DNA from 4 places in the Kitasatospora sp. NBC_01287 genome. Region 1 is predicted to be linked to each of the others. Evidence: riboswitches for the same ligand, from Rfam matches in the RefSeq annotation. Region 1 holds a riboswitch; each other region holds the start of a gene.

Evidence for each region. Region 1 has a riboswitch for cyclic di-AMP ahead of OG455_RS07160 (glycoside hydrolase family 16 protein). Riboswitches for the same ligand answer to the same signal wherever they lie in the genome.
Region 2: another riboswitch for cyclic di-AMP. It lies ahead of OG455_RS04820 (transglycosylase family protein); the one in region 1 lies ahead of OG455_RS07160 (glycoside hydrolase family 16 protein).
Region 3: another riboswitch for cyclic di-AMP. It lies ahead of OG455_RS42085 (transglycosylase family protein); the one in region 1 lies ahead of OG455_RS07160 (glycoside hydrolase family 16 protein).
Region 4: another riboswitch for cyclic di-AMP. It lies ahead of OG455_RS03345 (LysM peptidoglycan-binding domain-containing protein); the one in region 1 lies ahead of OG455_RS07160 (glycoside hydrolase family 16 protein).

Annotation. Positions count from the first base shown of each region.
Region 1 covers NZ_JAPEPB010000001.1:1,750,836-1,755,036, reverse strand. The annotation lists gene OG455_RS07175 (lasso peptide biosynthesis B2 protein) at 1-237, shown strand, start outside; gene OG455_RS07170 (GNAT family N-acetyltransferase) at 245-799, shown strand; gene OG455_RS07165 (ribonuclease domain-containing protein) at 858-1,250, opposite strand; cyclic di-AMP (ydaO/yuaA leader) riboswitch at 1,497-1,685, shown strand; gene OG455_RS07160 (glycoside hydrolase family 16 protein) at 1,689-2,906, shown strand; gene OG455_RS07155 (IclR family transcriptional regulator) at 3,003-3,800, opposite strand; gene aceB (malate synthase A) at 3,995-4,201, shown strand, end outside.
Region 2 covers NZ_JAPEPB010000001.1:1,189,056-1,193,256, reverse strand. The annotation lists gene OG455_RS04825 (YchJ family protein) at 1-440, opposite strand, end outside; partial or broken gene OG455_RS42210 (NUDIX domain-containing protein) at 1-25, opposite strand, end outside; gene OG455_RS04820 (transglycosylase family protein) at 531-1,595, opposite strand; cyclic di-AMP (ydaO/yuaA leader) riboswitch at 1,598-1,759, opposite strand; gene OG455_RS04815 (hypothetical protein) at 2,009-2,596, shown strand; gene OG455_RS04810 (PPOX class F420-dependent oxidoreductase) at 2,784-3,209, shown strand; gene OG455_RS04805 (hypothetical protein) at 3,588-4,046, shown strand; gene OG455_RS04800 (hypothetical protein) at 4,175-4,201, shown strand, end outside.
Region 3 covers NZ_JAPEPB010000001.1:3,907,648-3,911,848, forward strand. The annotation lists gene eno (phosphopyruvate hydratase) at 1-896, opposite strand, end outside; gene OG455_RS42085 (transglycosylase family protein) at 1,118-2,008, opposite strand; cyclic di-AMP (ydaO/yuaA leader) riboswitch at 2,013-2,161, opposite strand; partial or broken gene OG455_RS16470 (cytochrome P450) at 2,406-2,690, opposite strand; gene OG455_RS16475 (cytochrome P450) at 2,792-4,030, shown strand; partial or broken gene OG455_RS16480 (cytochrome P450) at 4,039-4,201, opposite strand.
Region 4 covers NZ_JAPEPB010000001.1:846,371-850,571, reverse strand. The annotation lists gene OG455_RS03350 (helix-turn-helix domain-containing protein) at 1-439, opposite strand, end outside; gene OG455_RS03345 (LysM peptidoglycan-binding domain-containing protein) at 730-1,626, opposite strand; cyclic di-AMP (ydaO/yuaA leader) riboswitch at 1,635-1,832, opposite strand; gene OG455_RS03340 (serine hydrolase) at 1,997-3,376, opposite strand; gene OG455_RS03335 (SAM-dependent methyltransferase) at 3,686-4,201, shown strand, end outside.

The DNA of each region.
Region 1 (4,201 bases):
GCCGCTGGCTGGTGCTCCCCGGCCCGCACCGCCTGCCTTGAGGAGTCCATCGCTGTCGTGTTGTTGCTGGCCGCCCGCCGGTTGGCCGTCACCTGGTGCCACGGCGTAGCCGCCGACCCCGTGCGGCTGCACGCCTGGGTGCAGACTGAGGACGGCACCCCGGTCGCCGAACCGCTCTCGACCCGCGCCTACACGCCCATCCTCACCCTCGGAGCCCGCCATCACCGCCAGCCCTGAGCCGATCCTGTGGGTCGGCACCGACACCTGCGCGCTCGGCCCCTACCGTGCCGACCTCGTGGAGACCTACTGGCGGTGGGAGCAGGACCCCGTGCTCCTGGTCGGCTACGGTCGCCAGCAGCCCGAGTCACTGGAGGCCCGCACCGAGGGCATGGCCCACCAACTCCGTGGTGACAACATCCGGTTCACCATCTACGAACTGACAGGGGACGGCCCAACCCCGGTCGGGGTCGCCACCCTGCTGCCCGACCAGGCCGTCCGCACCGCCGAGTACGTCGTGATGCTCGCCCCCGAAGCCCGTGGCAAGGGCTTGGGCACGGCCGCCACCCGCCTCGTGCTCGACTACGCCTTCCACATCACCAACCTGCGGATGGTCTGGCTCAAGGTCCTCGCCCCGAACAAGGGTGGCGTCCGCGCCTACGAGAAGGCGGGTTTCCGCCCCGCCGGGATGCTCCGCGAGGCCGGCTACTGGCTCGGCCGGGTCTGCGACGAGCTGATCATGGACGCGCTCGCCGCTCAGTTCGCCGGTCCCTCGGTCATCGCGCCGCTGCTGCCCGAGTAGGCGACGCGCAGCGCCGGGGGCGCGGTACCTCGCCCCCGGCGCCATGCGGCCGACTGTCTCAGCAGCTGAAGTCGATCAGCGAGAACGACTCGTAGTGGTCGGAGGTGTAGTAGTCCGACCCGTCCTCGCCGGTCACGATCCGGCGGGTGCTGCGGTTGCCGGCGCCCGGGGTGGTGACGGTGTACTCCTGGTAGAAGCCGTACGGCTCGCTGGGGAGGACGCCCTCGCGGTTCTGGAAGGTCTCGCCGTCCTCGGAGTACGGGAACGGGCCGCCCTGCGCGATCAGGTCGAGGGTGTGGTCGGCCTGGCTGGGCAGCGCGGACTGGCAGATGTCGCCGCTGACGTCCGCGTGGGCGTCGGAGGCGAAGACGGCGGTCGGGGCCAGGGTGAGCAGGCCGACGGTGACGACGGAGGCGGTACGCGACTTCAACGCGCGTAGAAGAGTCTGCATGTGCAGCAGTGTGGGGCAGCTCCGGGAAGGCTGGGAAGAAGCTGGGAGCCGACTGGGTGAGTCTTCATGTCCATGTAACTTGAGCGGGGCTCGCGCGACGGAAGTGCTTCGCTTTGGCGGCGGATGTGAAGCTGTGTGACTCGTGTGACATTGATGATGATCAGCTCGTCTGCCTACCCTGCAGACGTCTCGCCACCCAGCGGCGGGACCAGTCCCCGGGACGCCTAGTCCTGCCTGCCCGGGGTCGGAACCCCAGCACCGCACCAGGCAGGAGCGGGGGACCCAGGTAGTTCTGCCGTGTCCCCGCCCGCCCGCGTCCAGCCGGCTGCGCGGGGGTGCGGCTCGGGGTGAAGCCGACCGGGATCCTCCGGCGCGGCCGGGCCATCTTGCGGCCCGAACCCGACAGCTCACCTCGTAGGCGTCGCAAGAGGAACCCCCGTGATCCCTTCCGCCACCCCTGCCCGCCTCGGCATCCTCGCCGGCGCCCTCGGCCTGATCGCCGTGCCCATGGTCGGCCAGGCGAACGCCCTGACCTCGACCCTGGCGTCCGGCGGCGCGCCCACCGTCACCCAGGACCGGCTGACCCCGACCACCGCCACCGCCGGCGCGGCCACCAGCGCCGCCCTGACGCTGCACGCGGGCTCCTGCTTCACCGCGAAGACGGTGGGCGTGGGCGTGCGCGACGCCGCAGGGAACAACCTCGACTTCCCCGGGAACCGCGCCAACCAGCGGATCTGCCCGAGCGGCCTGTCGCTCACCACCGGCGCGCGGACCTTCGCGAGCGGGACGTACAGCGTCTTCGGCTTCTACCAGGACCAGGCGGGCGCCTGGCACAACCTGCCCGCGCAGAGCCTGACGGTGTCCGCGAACGCCGGCGCGGGTGGCGGCGGCAGCGCGGGCGGCAGCGGGAGCGGCACCGGCACCTCCCCGGTCACCCCGCCCGCCGCCCCGTCCGCCCCCACCGGCTCACCCGTCCCCGGCAAGGCGCTGACCTGGTCCGACGAGTTCAACGGCCCGCTCGACAGCACGAAGTGGAACGACAGCACCACCACCTCGTACAAGTACGGCAGCCACAACCCGGACGACAACAAGCTCGACTGGATCACCCCCTCCGACGTCGCGGTGGCGAACGGCACGGCCACCTTCACCGCCCAGCCCTCCAGTCACACCCTGGAGAACGGCAAGCAGGCGTGGACCACCGGCCTGCTCACCACCGAGGGCAGCCAGCAGGGCTTCAAGGTGAAGACCGGCGACTACGCCGAGGCCCGGGTGCAGCTGCCGTCCGCACCCGGCGCCTGGCCGGCGCTGTGGACCTGGGCGAACGGCGGCAGCGAGATCGACTCCTTCGAGTACCACCCGGACAACCCGAACCTGCTGGAGCTGACCAACCACGTCAACTCCGCGCAGAAGTACTACACCGACGCGAACGCGGTGAAGCCCGGCCAGTGGGTGACCATCGGCACCTACTACGGCGCCACCTCCGTCGACTACTACGTCAACGGCGTCAAGGTCTTCTCCGACAACACCGGCGTCGGTGCCAACTGGTCGGCCTACCTGATCCTCAACCTGTCGATCAGCGCCGGCCAGTACCACCCGGCCCCGAGCGGTTCCGCCCCGATCAGCTTCGCGGCGGACTACGTGCGGGTCTACCGCTAGGGGGTAGTTGACGCACTGTCAACAGGCATGCGTGCGGCCCGGATCCACGAGGATCCGGGCCGCACGCATGCCTGACGGAGGATCAGGGGCGATCGATCAGGGCGCCAGCACGGTCCCCAGCCGGTGCGCGATCTGCCGCATCACCGGCACCAGTTCCGAAGAGCCCGTCTGCCCCTCCAGCGCCCGGATCCGCGCCTCGGGGCCGGAGACCGAGAGGGCGGTGGGGGTCGGCGCGCCCGGCACGGCGACGGCGATGCAGCGCACGCCGATCTCCTGCTCCTGGTCGTCCACCACGTACCCGGCCTCGCGCGCCTGGGCCAGCTGGGCGAACAGCTCCTCGACGTCCGTCACGGTGAACTCGGTGTGCGCGGGCAGGGGTTGGGTGCCGAGCACGGCGCGGGCCTCGTCCTCGGGGAGTTGGGCGAGCAGCGCCTTGCCGACGCCGGTGCAGTGCGGCTGGACCCGGCGGCCGACCTCGGTGAACATCCGCATCGAGCGGCGCGACTGCACCTGGCCCACGTAGACCACCTCGCCGCCCTCCAGCACGGCCAGGTTGGCGGTTTCGCCAGTGGCCTCCATCAGTTCGGCCAGATACGGTCGGGCCCAGCTGCCGAGCAGCCGCCCGGCGGTCTCGCCCAGCCGGATCAGGCGCGGACCCAAGGTGTAGCGCCGCGCTGTGTCCTGGCGGACATATCCCTGCTGTGCGAGGGTACGAACCAGCCGGTGGATGGTCGGCATCGGGAGGCCCGACGTGCCGGAGAGCTCGCTCAGGGTGGCGACGCCGCCCGAGTCGGCGAGCGCTTCCAGGAGTTGGAAGGCGCGCTCGACGGACTGCACGCTCCCCGCGGAGGCGCGCTCGGATCCGGTCGAAGCTGCGGCAGGGGTGCTGGCCACCGGCGTTCCCTTTGCTGTCGGGGGAGGAGTAGAGTCCCAGCGATCTACCTCAACAAACCGTTGAAATTCTGTATCGCGGAAACTAGTGTCCACCTTACAGAATCGAACTCGCCAGTAGGTGGGTCAGATCAATTGAGGGAAGCTCCCACCGGGGCTCCCTACACCGGTTCTACCGCCCAAGGAGTGTCCTGCCCATGGCTACAGACCAGGGATCCGTCGGCGCCCCCGCCGCTCCGGTCGTCACTGTCGCCGGCCCGCGCGTCCCCCGTGCGGAGGAGGTGCTCACGCCCGACGCTGTGGCCTTCGTGGTCGGCCTCCACCGGGCCTTCGAAGACCGTCGCCAGGAACTTCTCGCCCGCCGACACACCCGGCGCGCCGAGATCGCCAGGGCGGGCACCCTC
Region 2 (4,201 bases), 560 kb from region 1:
ACCGGGTCGGAGTCGGCGGCGACATCGCCGTCCAGGTAGACCCAGGCGCCCTCGTGGCGCACGAAGCGGCTGTTCTCGTGCATCGCGCCGGCGTGCCCGCGCTCCCGGTAGTGGGCGGTGAACTCGACCGTGCCCTCCTGGTGGAACGGGCCGCCCTCGGTGCTTCCCAGGATCTCCAGCCGCTGCCAGCGCAGCTCAGGGGCGTAGTCGACCTCCGCCGGCCGGGTCAGCGGGTGCCAGCTGCGCAGCAGGTAGGCGGTGTCCTCCAGCGCGAAGGCGCTGAACCGTGAGCGCATCAGCTGCTCGGCGGTGACCGCCGGGGCCAGGCCGCGGTGCAGCCGGCCGCAGCAGTCGGCGTAGCTCGCGGGCAGGCCGCACGGGCAGGCGGTGGGCTCGGCGGGGCGCTGGGTCGGGCGGGGCCTGGTGGCGCGTCGTGACATGTGTCCATTGTGACCGGCGGGGGTCGGTAGGGGGCCGGTGGGGGACCGGCGGTCGCAGCCCGGTGCCGGGTGGCACCGGGCTGCCGGGGATCAGGGCAGCTGGAGCTGCTGCCCGGGGTGGATCAGGTCGGGGTTGCCGCCGACCACGCCGAGGTTCGCCTGGTAGAGCTGCTGCCAGGAGTCGAGGTGGTGCTGCTGGGCGATGTCCCAGAGGTTGTCGCCGCTCTGCACGGTGTAGCCGGCGGCGGGGGCGCTCGGGGTCGCGGTGGGGGCGCCGGCTGCGTCGATGGCGCCGGCCGGCGTGCCGGGCGCGGTGGGCTGCGCGGGCGCCTGCGGGGCGGCGGACACCGGGGTGCCGGGTGCCGGGGCGGTCGGCACGGTCGCGGGCGGCACGGTCGGGGTGGCGGCGGGAGTGCCCGGCACCGGGGCGGCCCAGGTGGGGCTCGCGGGGGCGGGAACGCTGGACGCCGGCGTGCTGGAACCGGGCGCGGGCGTCGCGGTCGCGCCCGGGGCGGTGGGCGGGGCGGCGGGCGGCGTGCTCGGCGCCGGTGCGCTCGGGGCGGTCGGCGCGGTGGTGGGCGCGCCCGGGCTCGGCGGCGTCACCGGTGCGGTCGGCGGGGTGGGCGCGGTCGGCGCGCTGCTGACGGGCGCGGGCGCGCCCACCGGTGCGGTCGGGAGCGGATCGGTGGGCGTGGTGGGCGTGGTCGGTGCGGGCGCGGTCGGCGTCGGAGCGGGTGTGCTCACCGGCGCGGTCGGGGTGGGCGCGGCCGTCGTCAGCCCCGCCGTGGTCGCGCAGGTGCCCCAGATGGCCGGGCCCTGGGCGGCGAGCAGCTGCTCGGCCACCGCGATCTGCTGCGCCTGGGTCGCGTGCGAGGCCTGCGCCGCGTACTGGTCGCCGCCGTAGGTGAGCCAGTTGTCCTGGCTGAGCTGCAGGCCGCCGTAGAAGCCGTTCCCGGTGTCGGTGCTCCAGTTGCCGCTGGTCATGCACTGGGCGACGGTGTCCCAGGTGGCGGGGGTGGCCGCGTGCGCGCCGGTCGCGGTCAGCAGCGGCAGGGCCAGCCCCGCGCCGGCCACGGTCGCGACGGTCACCGCGCGCTCGGCCTGGGTGGGGCGGCGGTGGCGGCCCGGACCGGAAAAGACTCCGGATATGCCCATCGAACATCCCTCTCCGCACGCCTGCGAGGTGAGCTGTCGGGTTCGGACCGGGAGGTTGGCCCGGCCGTTCGCGGACGGATCCGGCGGACGGCTTCACCCCGAGCCGTACGGGGACGGCATCGAAACCTGGGTCCCCCGCCCCTGCCCAGAGGTGTGGTCGTGGTCCCGGGAGCGCGGTGGGCAGGACTCGGCGTTCCGGCCCCGGGTGCCCGCGCGGCGGCGGGTTGCTGGGGAGACTAGACGGATCATCACCTCGATAACAACCCCGCATCGCACACGTCACACGCGAATCACGGTCGCCGACCGATGCTCCGTACTGAGACCGTTCACGCTGGGTTGCGATTGGTTGCCGTGGTGTTTGCGGGGCGGCGTCGGCGAAATGCTGTGTCACTGGCCTGCCATAGCTTGCGGCCATGGGTGTCTACCTGGTCAGCATCAGCGCGGAGGAGTGGTTCGGTGGGGATGAGGACGGGTGGGGTGAGACGTCGGCAGCCCTGAACGCGGAGCTGGCGAAGCGCGGGACAGCGCCGTACGAGCCGGTGCCTGAGGGGGCGGACTTCGTCCGCGGCTCTGGCCAGTCCTTCGAGGAGAAGCTGATCCCCTCGATGGACGGGTTCACGGCTCTGTGCGAGGCACATCTGGAGCGGGAGGAGATCGAGACCGTCTGCGGCTGGACGGTCATGGTCCCGATCTCCCTGGAGGAGGACATCTGGCTGCCGGTCAGCTCCAGCTACACGGACGAGACGATGGTCGCGGGTGCTCCCCAGGTGCTGGGGATTGCCGAGCGGCTGGCCGCAGTGGTCGAGCTGCCTGCCGAGGTCCCGGAGATGTGCGACAACCTCGACCTGACGATGTGGTTCATGGGCGGGGCGGCGAAGGAGCTCGCCGCCGCGCGGCCGGGGCCCTGGGCGGAGGATCTCGACAGCACCTTCTACGTCGCGCTCCACCTGCGTGCGGCTCAGCATTCGCTGCGGCGGGGCTGTCCCATCGCATTCAGCTGACACCGCGGCTGACACCGCGGCGTAGCTACGGACGGTCACCCCGGGAACGCCGATCGGTACTGCGTCAGGTCCGCCGCTCCCGGCGGCGGTGATCGCGCCCGGACTCGCGTCCGCCGCCGCTAGGTTGGGAGTTGCCGGCGCGGACGAGCCGGTGCCGACCAGCTGATCAGCCGATGAGGAGAGGCCCATGGCCGACGAAGCCAAGATCCGCGAACTGTTCGCCGCCCAGATCACGGGCGTGCTGGTGACCCTGAAGCGGGACGGGCGGCCGCAGCTGTCCAACATCCGCTACGCCTACGACCCGGCGAAGGAGCTGATCCGGGTCTCGATCACCGCCGACCGGGCGAAGGCGAAGAACCTGGCCCGGGACCCGCGCGCCAGCCTGTACGCGACCACGCCGGACTTCTGGACCTGGGCGGTCGCCGAGGGCACCGCCGAGCTCACCCCGGTGGCGGCGGCCGAGGACGACGCCACCGTCGAGGAGTTGATCGACCTGTACCGCACCTTGGAGGGCGAGCACCCCGACTGGGACGACTACCGCGCCGCGATGGTCCGCGAGCGCCGCCTGGTGGTCAAGCTGCACGTCGAGCACCTGTACGGCCAGACTCCCTGACGGCCGTTCCCCAGCGGCCCGAGGGACGCCCCCGGGGGTCCGACGGCCGTTCCCGGGCGTCCCGACGGCCGGGCGGGGCGCCGGAGTCCGGCCCGCTCGGCCGCCCGGGTTTGCCCGATCGGCGGACACGGCACCGCGCGCCGCAGCACGATGAAGGGGCGCGCCCCCGACCGGGGAGCGGCGGTCGCATCGGGAACGAGGTGGGGCTGTGCACGAGTTGGAGCCTGCCGTCGAAGGGGCGGAGGGTGAGCCGCACTGGTGGTGGGAGGTCGACGCCGCCCTGCTGGGCAAGGCGCCCGCCCTGGACGTGGCGATGCACTGGGCCCAGGGGCTGACCGGTTGGGCCGCCGGACACGATCCCCGGGTGGCGGGTGGCGGGTGGCGGGCGGCGACCTGGAGGCGGTGCGGACCCTGCTCGGCCTGGCCGTCTACCGCGCCGCCCAGAGCGAGGCGGTCACCGACCCGGGCCGGATCCCCACCCTGCTGCCCCTGCTCGCCCTCGCCCGCGGTGCGGCCAGGAGCACCGCCGAGGCCCGCCCGCTGGGCTACGGCAACCGGGGTCGGCTGCGGCTGGCGGACCGGGCCCGGCTGCGCGCCGTGCTGGACGACCCGGACCCGGCGGCCTTCGAGGGGCTGCGCAAGGAGACGGTGCTGGTCCTGGTGGCCAACACCGACCACGCGCGCACCGAGCTCTGCCGGCGGTCCAACAGCCCGAGCGTCTGGAAGGACCGCCCGCTGATCACCATCAACGCGCGCGAGCCGCACCTGCCGCGCCGCGGGCCGCTGCCCTGGGACTGGTACAGCACCGGCGGCGGGGCGCCGGAGGCCGAGCGTTAGCGGCGTACCGACCGACCTGGCACGAGCGCCCCGGCGGCGGCCGGTCCGGGGCCTTCCCGTACGCTCGGGGGCTCGCGGGCCGAACGGCTCTGGCCTGCGGCGGAACAGCACAAGGGGAGGCCGGAACGATGAGCGCCGACGACGTGTGGCGGGCG
Region 3 (4,201 bases), 2.2 Mb from region 1:
TCGGTGAGGGCCTTCCAGCCGTCCCAGTCCGACTCGTCCAGCGGGTCCTCGATGGAGACCAGCGGGTAGTTGGCGACCAGGTCGGCGTAGTACGCGCTCAGCTCGGCGGCGGTCAGCGCCTTGCCCTCGAACTGGTAGGCGCCGTCCTTGTAGAACTCGGAGGAGGCGACGTCCAGCGCCAGCGCGACGTCCTTGCCGGGCACGTAGCCAGCCTTCTTGATCGCCTCGACGATCAGGTCCAGCGCCTCGCGGTTGGAGTCCAGGTTCGGCGCGAAGCCGCCCTCGTCGCCCAGGCCGGTGGAGAGGCCGCGCTCCTTGAGCACGCCCTTGAGGGTGTGGTAGACCTCCACGCCCCAGCGCACGGCCTCGGAGAACGACTCGGCGCCGATCGGCGCGATCATGAACTCCTGGATGTCGACGTTGGAGTCCGCGTGCGAACCGCCGTTGAGGATGTTCATCATCGGGACCGGCAGCACGTGCGCGTTGGGGCCGCCGAGGTAGCGGAACAGCGGCAGGTCGCTGGCCTCGGAGGCGGCGTGCGCGACGGCCAGCGAGACGCCGAGGATCGCGTTGGCGCCCAGCGAGGACTTGTCCGGGGTGGCGTCCAGGTCGAGCATCGCCTGGTCGATCAGCCGCTGCTCGGTGGCGTCGTAGCCCACCAGCTCCGGGCCGATCTGCTCGATCACGGCGAGGACGGCCTTCTCGACGCCCTTGCCGAAGTAGCGGTTCTTGTCACCGTCGCGCAGCTCCAGCGCCTCGAAGGCACCGGTGGAGGCACCGGACGGGACAGCGGCACGGCCGGTGCTGCCGTCGTCGAGGCCGACCTCGACCTCGACCGTGGGGTTGCCGCGCGAGTCGAGAATCTCACGGGCGACGACGACATCAATGGACGGCACGAGGCATCTCCTAGGCGGAAGCGGTCCTGCGGACGTGGATACGGAGTCGTTACGACCAGAGCCTAACCGCACCCGCAGCCGCGACCACCCGGACCTGGGTGCCGTCTCACGGTGTGGCTCGGCTACCCGCCGGTAGTTCACCTGAATGCGTGCCGGCTGTCGTCCGGCCCCGCCGCTCGCGCCCGGACGCCCGTGGCGACCGCGCGCGAGCGGACGGGCGGTCAGCCGAGGTTCAGCTGCTGGCCGGGCACGATCAGGTCCGGATTCGCGCCCACCGTCCGGTGGTTGGCCTGGTAGAGCCCCTGCCAGCCGTCGGCCAGGTGCTGGCTCTGGGCGATGGTGGAGAGGGTGTCGCCGGCCCGCACGGTGTAGTCGTGGCCCGAGCCCGCGACGGCGGGTGCGGCGGCCGGCACCTGCACCGGGGTCTGCATCGCGGCCGGGGCCTGCGCCGGGGCCGCGGCCCGCGCCTGGGCGGCGGCCTGGTCGTACACGCCCTGGTGGCTGGTCCAGTACCAGCCGCCGTCACTCTGGAACCAGTACACCTGGCTCGCCGCGTCCCAGCCGGCCTTGCCGGGGAAGGACGGGTCGGCGGACTGCGGGGCCTGCTGAGGATGCTGGGACTGCGGGGCCTGCTGGGCTTGCGTCTGCGGCTCGGCCTGCTGGGTCTGCTGGCTCTGCTGCGTCTGCTGGGTCTGGGCCGCCGGGGCAGCGGTGTCGACGGACGCCGCGGCGCCCCCCTTGCCCAGCCCCGCCTGCACCGAGCAGACCGGCCAGGCGCCCGGGCCCTGGTCCGCCAGCACCCGCTCGGCGACCGCGATCTGCTGCCCCTTGCTGGCCTGGTCGGCCTGGGCCGCGTACTGGGTGCCGCCGTACGCGGCCCAGGTGGACGAAGTGAACTGCAGGCCGCCGTAGAAGCCGTTGCCGGTGTTGATCGACCAGTTGTTGGTGCTCTCGCAGTTGGCGACCTTGTCCCAGACCGTGACGGGGGCCGCGTGCGCGGCGGTCGCGGTGAGCAGCGGCACCGCGACCGCCGCGCCGGCGACGCCGGCCACTGCGAGGGCCTTCTCGGCCTGGGTGCGACGACGATGACGGCCATTGCCGGTGAGCAGCATGAACTGTCCCTCTCCGCACGCCTGCGAGGTGAGCTGTCGGGTTCGGGCCCGTGAGGTTGGCCCGGCCGCGCGAGCGGCTTCACCCCTAGCCGTGGGAGACGGCAGAAATCCTGGGTCCCCCGCCCCTGCCCAAGGTGTAGGTCGGTGTCCCGGCCGCGCGGTGGGCAGGATTCGGCGTACCGCGCACGGGGTTCGCAGCTGCGAACTCCTGGGAGAGTAGGCAGATTGACCCACCAATCACAAGCTCATATCGCGTACATCACACGAGAATTACGGACGGTCGCCGATCGTCCACCAACTGATGGCGTTTGGTCAGGTTGATGCCCATTCAGATCGCCTCTGTCGGAGTAGTGCCGACACGCCGTCAGGACTTGTCGGACCTTCATCAAACTCCGCGTCAGCGCTCGACGGCGACACCGGACGGCCCCTCAGGCGTGAAGGCGACCGGCAGCGCGCGCAGTCCACGCATGATCAGGCCGCCGCGCCGGCGCAGCTCCTCGGGCGCGGCGGCGAGGTCGACATCGGGCGGCCTGGTCAGCAGGGTGGCCGGCGCCGCCCGCCCCTCCAACCCGGCCGGCGGGGCGCCGACGCAGTAGTGGATGCCGTGGCCGAAGCCGAGGTGCGGGCCGTCCGTGCGGGCCGGGTCCAGGGTGTCGGGCCCGCGGACCTGGTCGGGCCCGCGGGCCTGGTCGGGTCGAGACCGGCCGACGGCTCACACCGTGGCAGCAGGGGCGTCAGAGGTCGGACGGTCGCCGAACACCAGCAGCGGGATACCGTCGAGGCATGTCTGATCGGCCCGAACTCTTCACCTGGGGGTTCGCCTCCAACCCCTACCCGGCGTACGCCTGGCTGCGTGAGCACGCGCCCGTGTACAAGGCCCAGCTGCCGAGCGGCGTCGAAGCCTGGCTCGTGACCCGCTATGCCGACGCCCGCCAGGCGCTCGCGGACAGCCGTCTCAGCAAGAACCCGGCCCACCACGACGAGTCGGCACACGCGAAGGGGAAGACCGGGATCCCGGGAGAGCGCAGCGCCAACCTGATGACGCACCTGCTCAACATCGACCCGCCGGACCACACCCGCTTGCGCCGGCTGGTCTCCAAGGCGTTCACGCCGGGCCGAGTGGCGGAGTTCGAGCCCCAGGTGCAGGGCCTCGCGGATCGACTCCTCTCGGAATTCTCCGGCAGGGGCGAAGCGGACCTCATCCATGAGTTCGCCTTCCCGCTGCCGATCTACGCGATCTGCGACCTCCTCGGTGTTCCCAAGGAGGATCAGGAGGACTTCCGCGACTGGGCGGGCATGATGATCCGCCACGGCGGCGGTCCACGTGGAGGGGTGGGCCGAGCCGTCAAGCGCATCCGCGCGTACCTGGCAGACCTGATTCACCGCAAGCGGGCGGACCTCGGGGACGACCTGATCTCCGGTCTGATCCGGGCCGGCGACCACGGCGAGCACCTCACCGAGAACGAGGCCGTCGCGATGTGCTTCGTGCTGTTGTTCGCGGGGTTCGAGACGACCATCAATCTGATCGGCAACGGCGCGCTGGCGCTGTTTCAGAATCCGCCCCAGCGAGCGCTCCTTCAGGCTGCCGTCGCGGACGGGGATTCCCGATTGCTCGACACGGGGATCGAGGAACTGCTGCGCTACGACGGCCCGGTGGAGTTGGCCACCTGGCGCTACGCCACCCGACCACTCGAAATCGGCGGCCAGGCCGTGTCCACGGGTGACCCGGTCCTCGTCGTCCTCGCCGCCGCGGACCGTGATCCCGCCAGGTTCGGCCAACCGAACACCCTCGACCTGGCCCGCGCCGACAACCCGCACCTCGGTTTCGGCCACGGGATCCACTACTGCATCGGCGCCCCGCTGGCCCGCCTGGAGGGTCGGGTGGCGCTCTCCAGCCTGCTGACCCGGCTGCCCGACCTGCGGCTCGCCGTGGACCCGGCAGAACTGCGCTGGCGCGGCGGTCTGATCATGCGCGGGCTGCGGGAACTGCCGGTCGAATTCACTCCCGAATCGCCCCGCTGAACATCGACGGCGTCGGCGTAGCGGGTCACCAGCCAGGCGTCAACCCCGCTCGGCAGGGTGGTCCGGTGCACTGGGGCGTGCTCGCGCGGCCAGGCGTACGCCCGGGTGCGGATCGGCGGCGAACTCCCAGGTGAACAGGGGCGGCGGCGGGAAATCCGGCTGATCCGGCAT
Region 4 (4,201 bases), 900 kb from region 1:
CCTGTGGCCCGAAGGCGGCCAGGCCCAAGTACGGGCAGGGGAGGTCGGGCTCGGCCGGCACCGCCCCGGAGGGCGCCCCGGGCACGAGGACCATCGGCGCGGGGGGCACCGGCGCGGGGGGCACCGGCACGGGGTGCATCGGCACGGGGGGCACCGGCACGGTGGGTGCGACCTCGGCGTCGGCCACGGGGTCGGCGAGGCGCAGCAGTGCGCCCTGGGCGTCCAGCAGCGCGTCGCAGCGGCGGGCCAGATCGGGGCCGGCCGGCTTGCCGCCGTTCTCGATCTTGCTGAGATAGCCCTTGCTGTAGTGCAGCAGTCGGGAGAGCGCGCTGAGCGAGAGGCCGCGCTCGGTCCGAAGACGGCGCAGCTCGGCGCCGAACTCCGGCTGCGGGGCGGCGGACGGGTGGACGGGATGCCCCGTCGGCGGAAGCCGGTCCATGCGTAACCCCATGACGGCCTGTCGGATCTACCGGTTCTGTCATCGACAGGTTACCGGCTGTGATGGGGTCCTCCCGGCATCCCGGATCGGGATACCGCAGATCCGATGCCGAGGGTCCACCCCCGCAGATCCGACCCCCGCAGATCCGGCGCCGGGAGCCGACGCCGAGCGGCCGACACCGAGCAGTGGCCGCCGAGCAGTGGCCGCCGAAAAGCCGCCGGCCGGTCGGCAGGTGGAGGACCTGTCGACCGGCCGGGCGGTTCAGCTGCGGCTGGTGATCACCGGAGTGATCAGTACGCCGAGTGGGTCTGCCAGAAGGCCCACGCCTGGTTCGGGCTGCCGTACGTGGTGTTCATGTACTGCAGCGCCCACTTGAGCTGGGTGGCGGGGTTGGTCGCCCAGTCGGAACCGGCCGATGCCATCTTGTTGCCGGGCAGGGCCTGCGGCAGGCCGTAGGCGCCGGAGCTCGGGTTGGTGGCGGTGACGTTCCAGCCGCTCTCGTGGGTGATGATCTGGTCGAACGACGCCAGCTGGTCGGCCGGGACGATGGAGGCGGCGAGCGCCTGCAGCGAGCCCGGGCTGTTGTCGGTCGGGGCCGTGACGGCGGCGGCGGGCGCGGCCGGAGCGGCGGCCTGGGTGCTGGTGCTGGTGCTCGGCGCGGCCGGGGCGCTCTGCTGCTTGGCGGGCGCGGCGGCGGCCGGGGCCGGGGCGGCCTGCGGGGCAGCGGCGGCCTGGGCGTCGCCCAGCACCAGGTGCTGGCCGGGGTAGAGCACGTCCGGACCCTGGTTCAGCACGGACTTGTTCAGGTCGTACAGCTTCTGCCAGCCGCCCTGGACGTTGTGGGTGGTGGCGATCTTGGAGAGCCAGTCGCCGCTCGCCACGGTGTAGCCGGCCGGCGCGGCGGCGGGGGCCGGGGTGGCCTGCGCGGCAGCGGCGGGCGCGGCCGGGGCCGGGGCGGAGGTCCGCTGGACCGGAGCCTGCTGGTGGGTGGCGGCCTGGGGAGCGGTGTAGGCGTGGCCGGCACCGTGGTGGTGGCCGTAGCCGCCCTGGTGGAGCGGGGCCGCGCTGGCGCCGGTGGCGGCGATCACGGGCAGGCCGGCGCCGACACCGGCGACGACGGCGATGGCGACGGCGCGCTTGATGGTGGCGCGGCTGGGCAGGCTGGAGCGACCGTTGACGGACAGCATGAAAAAGCGTTTCCTCTCCCACGCCTGCGAGGTGAGCTGTCGGATTCGGGCTGGAGTTGCCCGGCCGCGCAATGCGCGGCTTCACCCCAAGTCCCACCCGGAGAAATCCGGGTGGGACGACTTACCTTGGGTCCCCCGCCCCTGCCGTGGTGCTTTGGATGCACGTGCCCGCTCCGTCCGGCGGCAGGATTCGGCGTTCCGGAGAGCGGGGTTCGTGTGAAGACGAACGAGATGCACCGTAAGCGGGTCGAAGGTCCTATCACAAGCCGATGTGAGGTGTCTCATGTTCGGCTTCGCGACAGGCTTTCCGATTCCCGCGTGATTCCCTTCACAAAGCGGGGCCGTTATCTCCCCGTGATTTGATAATCCGTCAGCCCGCGTGCCAGCCCAGTGGGTCGACGCCGCCCGGCACGGCCCCGGCCGGGTCGTAGGGGGTGCGGGTCAGCACGAAGCTGCCCAGGTCGAGGTGGCTGACCGAGCCGTCGTCGGCCCGCACGACGCGCAGCGTCTCCCCGGCGTAGTAGCCCTCCAGGCCGATCCAGGTGCCGTCGGACTCCGGCTGGAAGGCCGAGCTGCGCGCCTGGCTGCCGAGCGCGGTGAGTTCCAGGACCTGGCCCGCCCGCAGGTGCAGGGCCAGCGCGGTGGGCCCCCAGTACCAGGGCCCGGTCAGCGCGAGCAGCTCCGGATCGGCGTCGGTGAACGGGCGCCAGGGCTCGGGGATGCGCGGTTCGCGCTCGGCAACGATGGCGACCAGGTCGATGGCCACGTCCCAGACCGCCGCGCTGGCCGTCACGTTGGTGAGCGTGACGGCCGCCACATCGTCCTCCGGGCTCAGCCAGAGGCCGGCCAGGAAGCCGGGCATCGAACCGCCGTGGCCGATCAGCAGCCGGCCGTCCCGGCGCAGCAGCTGCAGCCCGAGCCCGTAGCAGGCGGTCCAGTCGCCCTCCGGCGCGCCGGCCGGCAGGCGCATCTCGGCGAGCGTGGCGGGGGCGAGCACCTTCTCGGCGCCGCCCGCGGCGGTGCCGGCCAGGAACGAGGCCCAGCGGGCGAGGTCGGCGGTGGTGGACCAGAGCTGGCCGGCCGGTGCCATCAGGGCGGTGTCGGTGAGCGGCTCGGGGAGCATCACGTCCGCCCACGGGTGCACCGCGAAGCCGCCCGCGTGCGGGGCCTGCGGCAGCAGCGTGGTGCGGGTCAGGCCGAGCGGCTCCAGCACCTCCTGGCGCAGCGCCTCGCCCCAGGGCAGGCCGCGGACCTTGGCCACCAGTGCGCCGAGCAGTGCGTAGCCGGTGTTGGAGTAGTGGAAGCGTTCGCCGGTGGCGTGCCGGAACGGCTGGTCCTCCAGCAGGTGGCCCAGCTCGGGGCGCAGCTCGCCGGCGGTGCGCTCCCACCAGGGGCCGGGCGTCTCGGCGGCCAGACCGCTGGTGTGGCTGAGCAGTTGGCGGATGGTGGCGCCGCCTGCGGCGGTGTCGGGCAGGTGCTGCTCCAACGGGTCGGCCAGGTCGATCAGGCCTTCGTCGCGCAGCCGCATGACCAGGACCGCGACGAAGGTCTTGGTGATCGAGCCGATCCGGTACTGGACGTTCTCGTCCGGTGCGTGACCCTCGATCATGCTGCGGGCGCCGGTCCACACCAGGTGGCCGCCGCGAACCACCGCGGCGGCCAGGGAAGGGGTTCGGCCCTGCGCCTGGCCGACGGCGACGCGGCGCAGCAGTGCCCGTCGGGTCCCGGGCAGGAGTTCGGGTGCGGTCAGGGCAGGGGGTGACAGCTCGTCGGCTCGCTGCTCGTTGAAGGGCAACTCGGCGGCCGGGTCGGTCATCTGAACTCGCATTCGCAGCTGGGACGGGGGCAGCGGCACGCGCTGGACCGCTCGACCTTACCGGGGCCGACCCGACGTTGCGCGGCATTAAATCCGACTCGTTCGACCGCGCCGCGCGCCCGCCACCGACCGCGCCGCGCGCCCCCGTCCATGGTCGCCCCGCCCCTGCCCCCGCCGCTGTTCGAACGCCCGCTATGCTGCACCCGGCCGCCCGGCAGGCGGGCCCGGCGCAAGGGGGAGACGGTGCAGCAGTCCGATCAAGGCAGCGATCTGACGGATCTTCAGACAAGCCGCCCGCACCCTGCCCGGATCTACGACTACTGGCTCGGTGGCAAGGACAACTTCCCGCCGGACCGGGAGGCGGCCGAGCACGCGATCAGCGTCTCGGCGGACATCCCGGCCGCCGCCCGGGAGAACCGCGCCTTCCTGCGCCGGGCGGTGCAGCTGGTCGCGCGGGCCGGGATCCGGCAGTTCATCGACATCGGCGCGGGCCTGCCCTCGCCCGGCAACGTCCACCAGGTGGCGCAGGACGTCGACCCGCTGGCCCGGGTGGTCTACGTGGACAACGACCCGATCGTGCTCACGCACGGCCGCGCGCTGCTCTCCGACAACCGCACGACCACGGTGCTGACCGGGGATGTCCGCGACCTGGACGAGCTCTTCGAGCGTCCGGAGCTGCGCGAGTTGGTGGACCTCGACGAGCCGGTGGCCGTGCTGCTGCTCGCGGTGCTGCACTTCGTCACGGACGAGCAGGCGCAC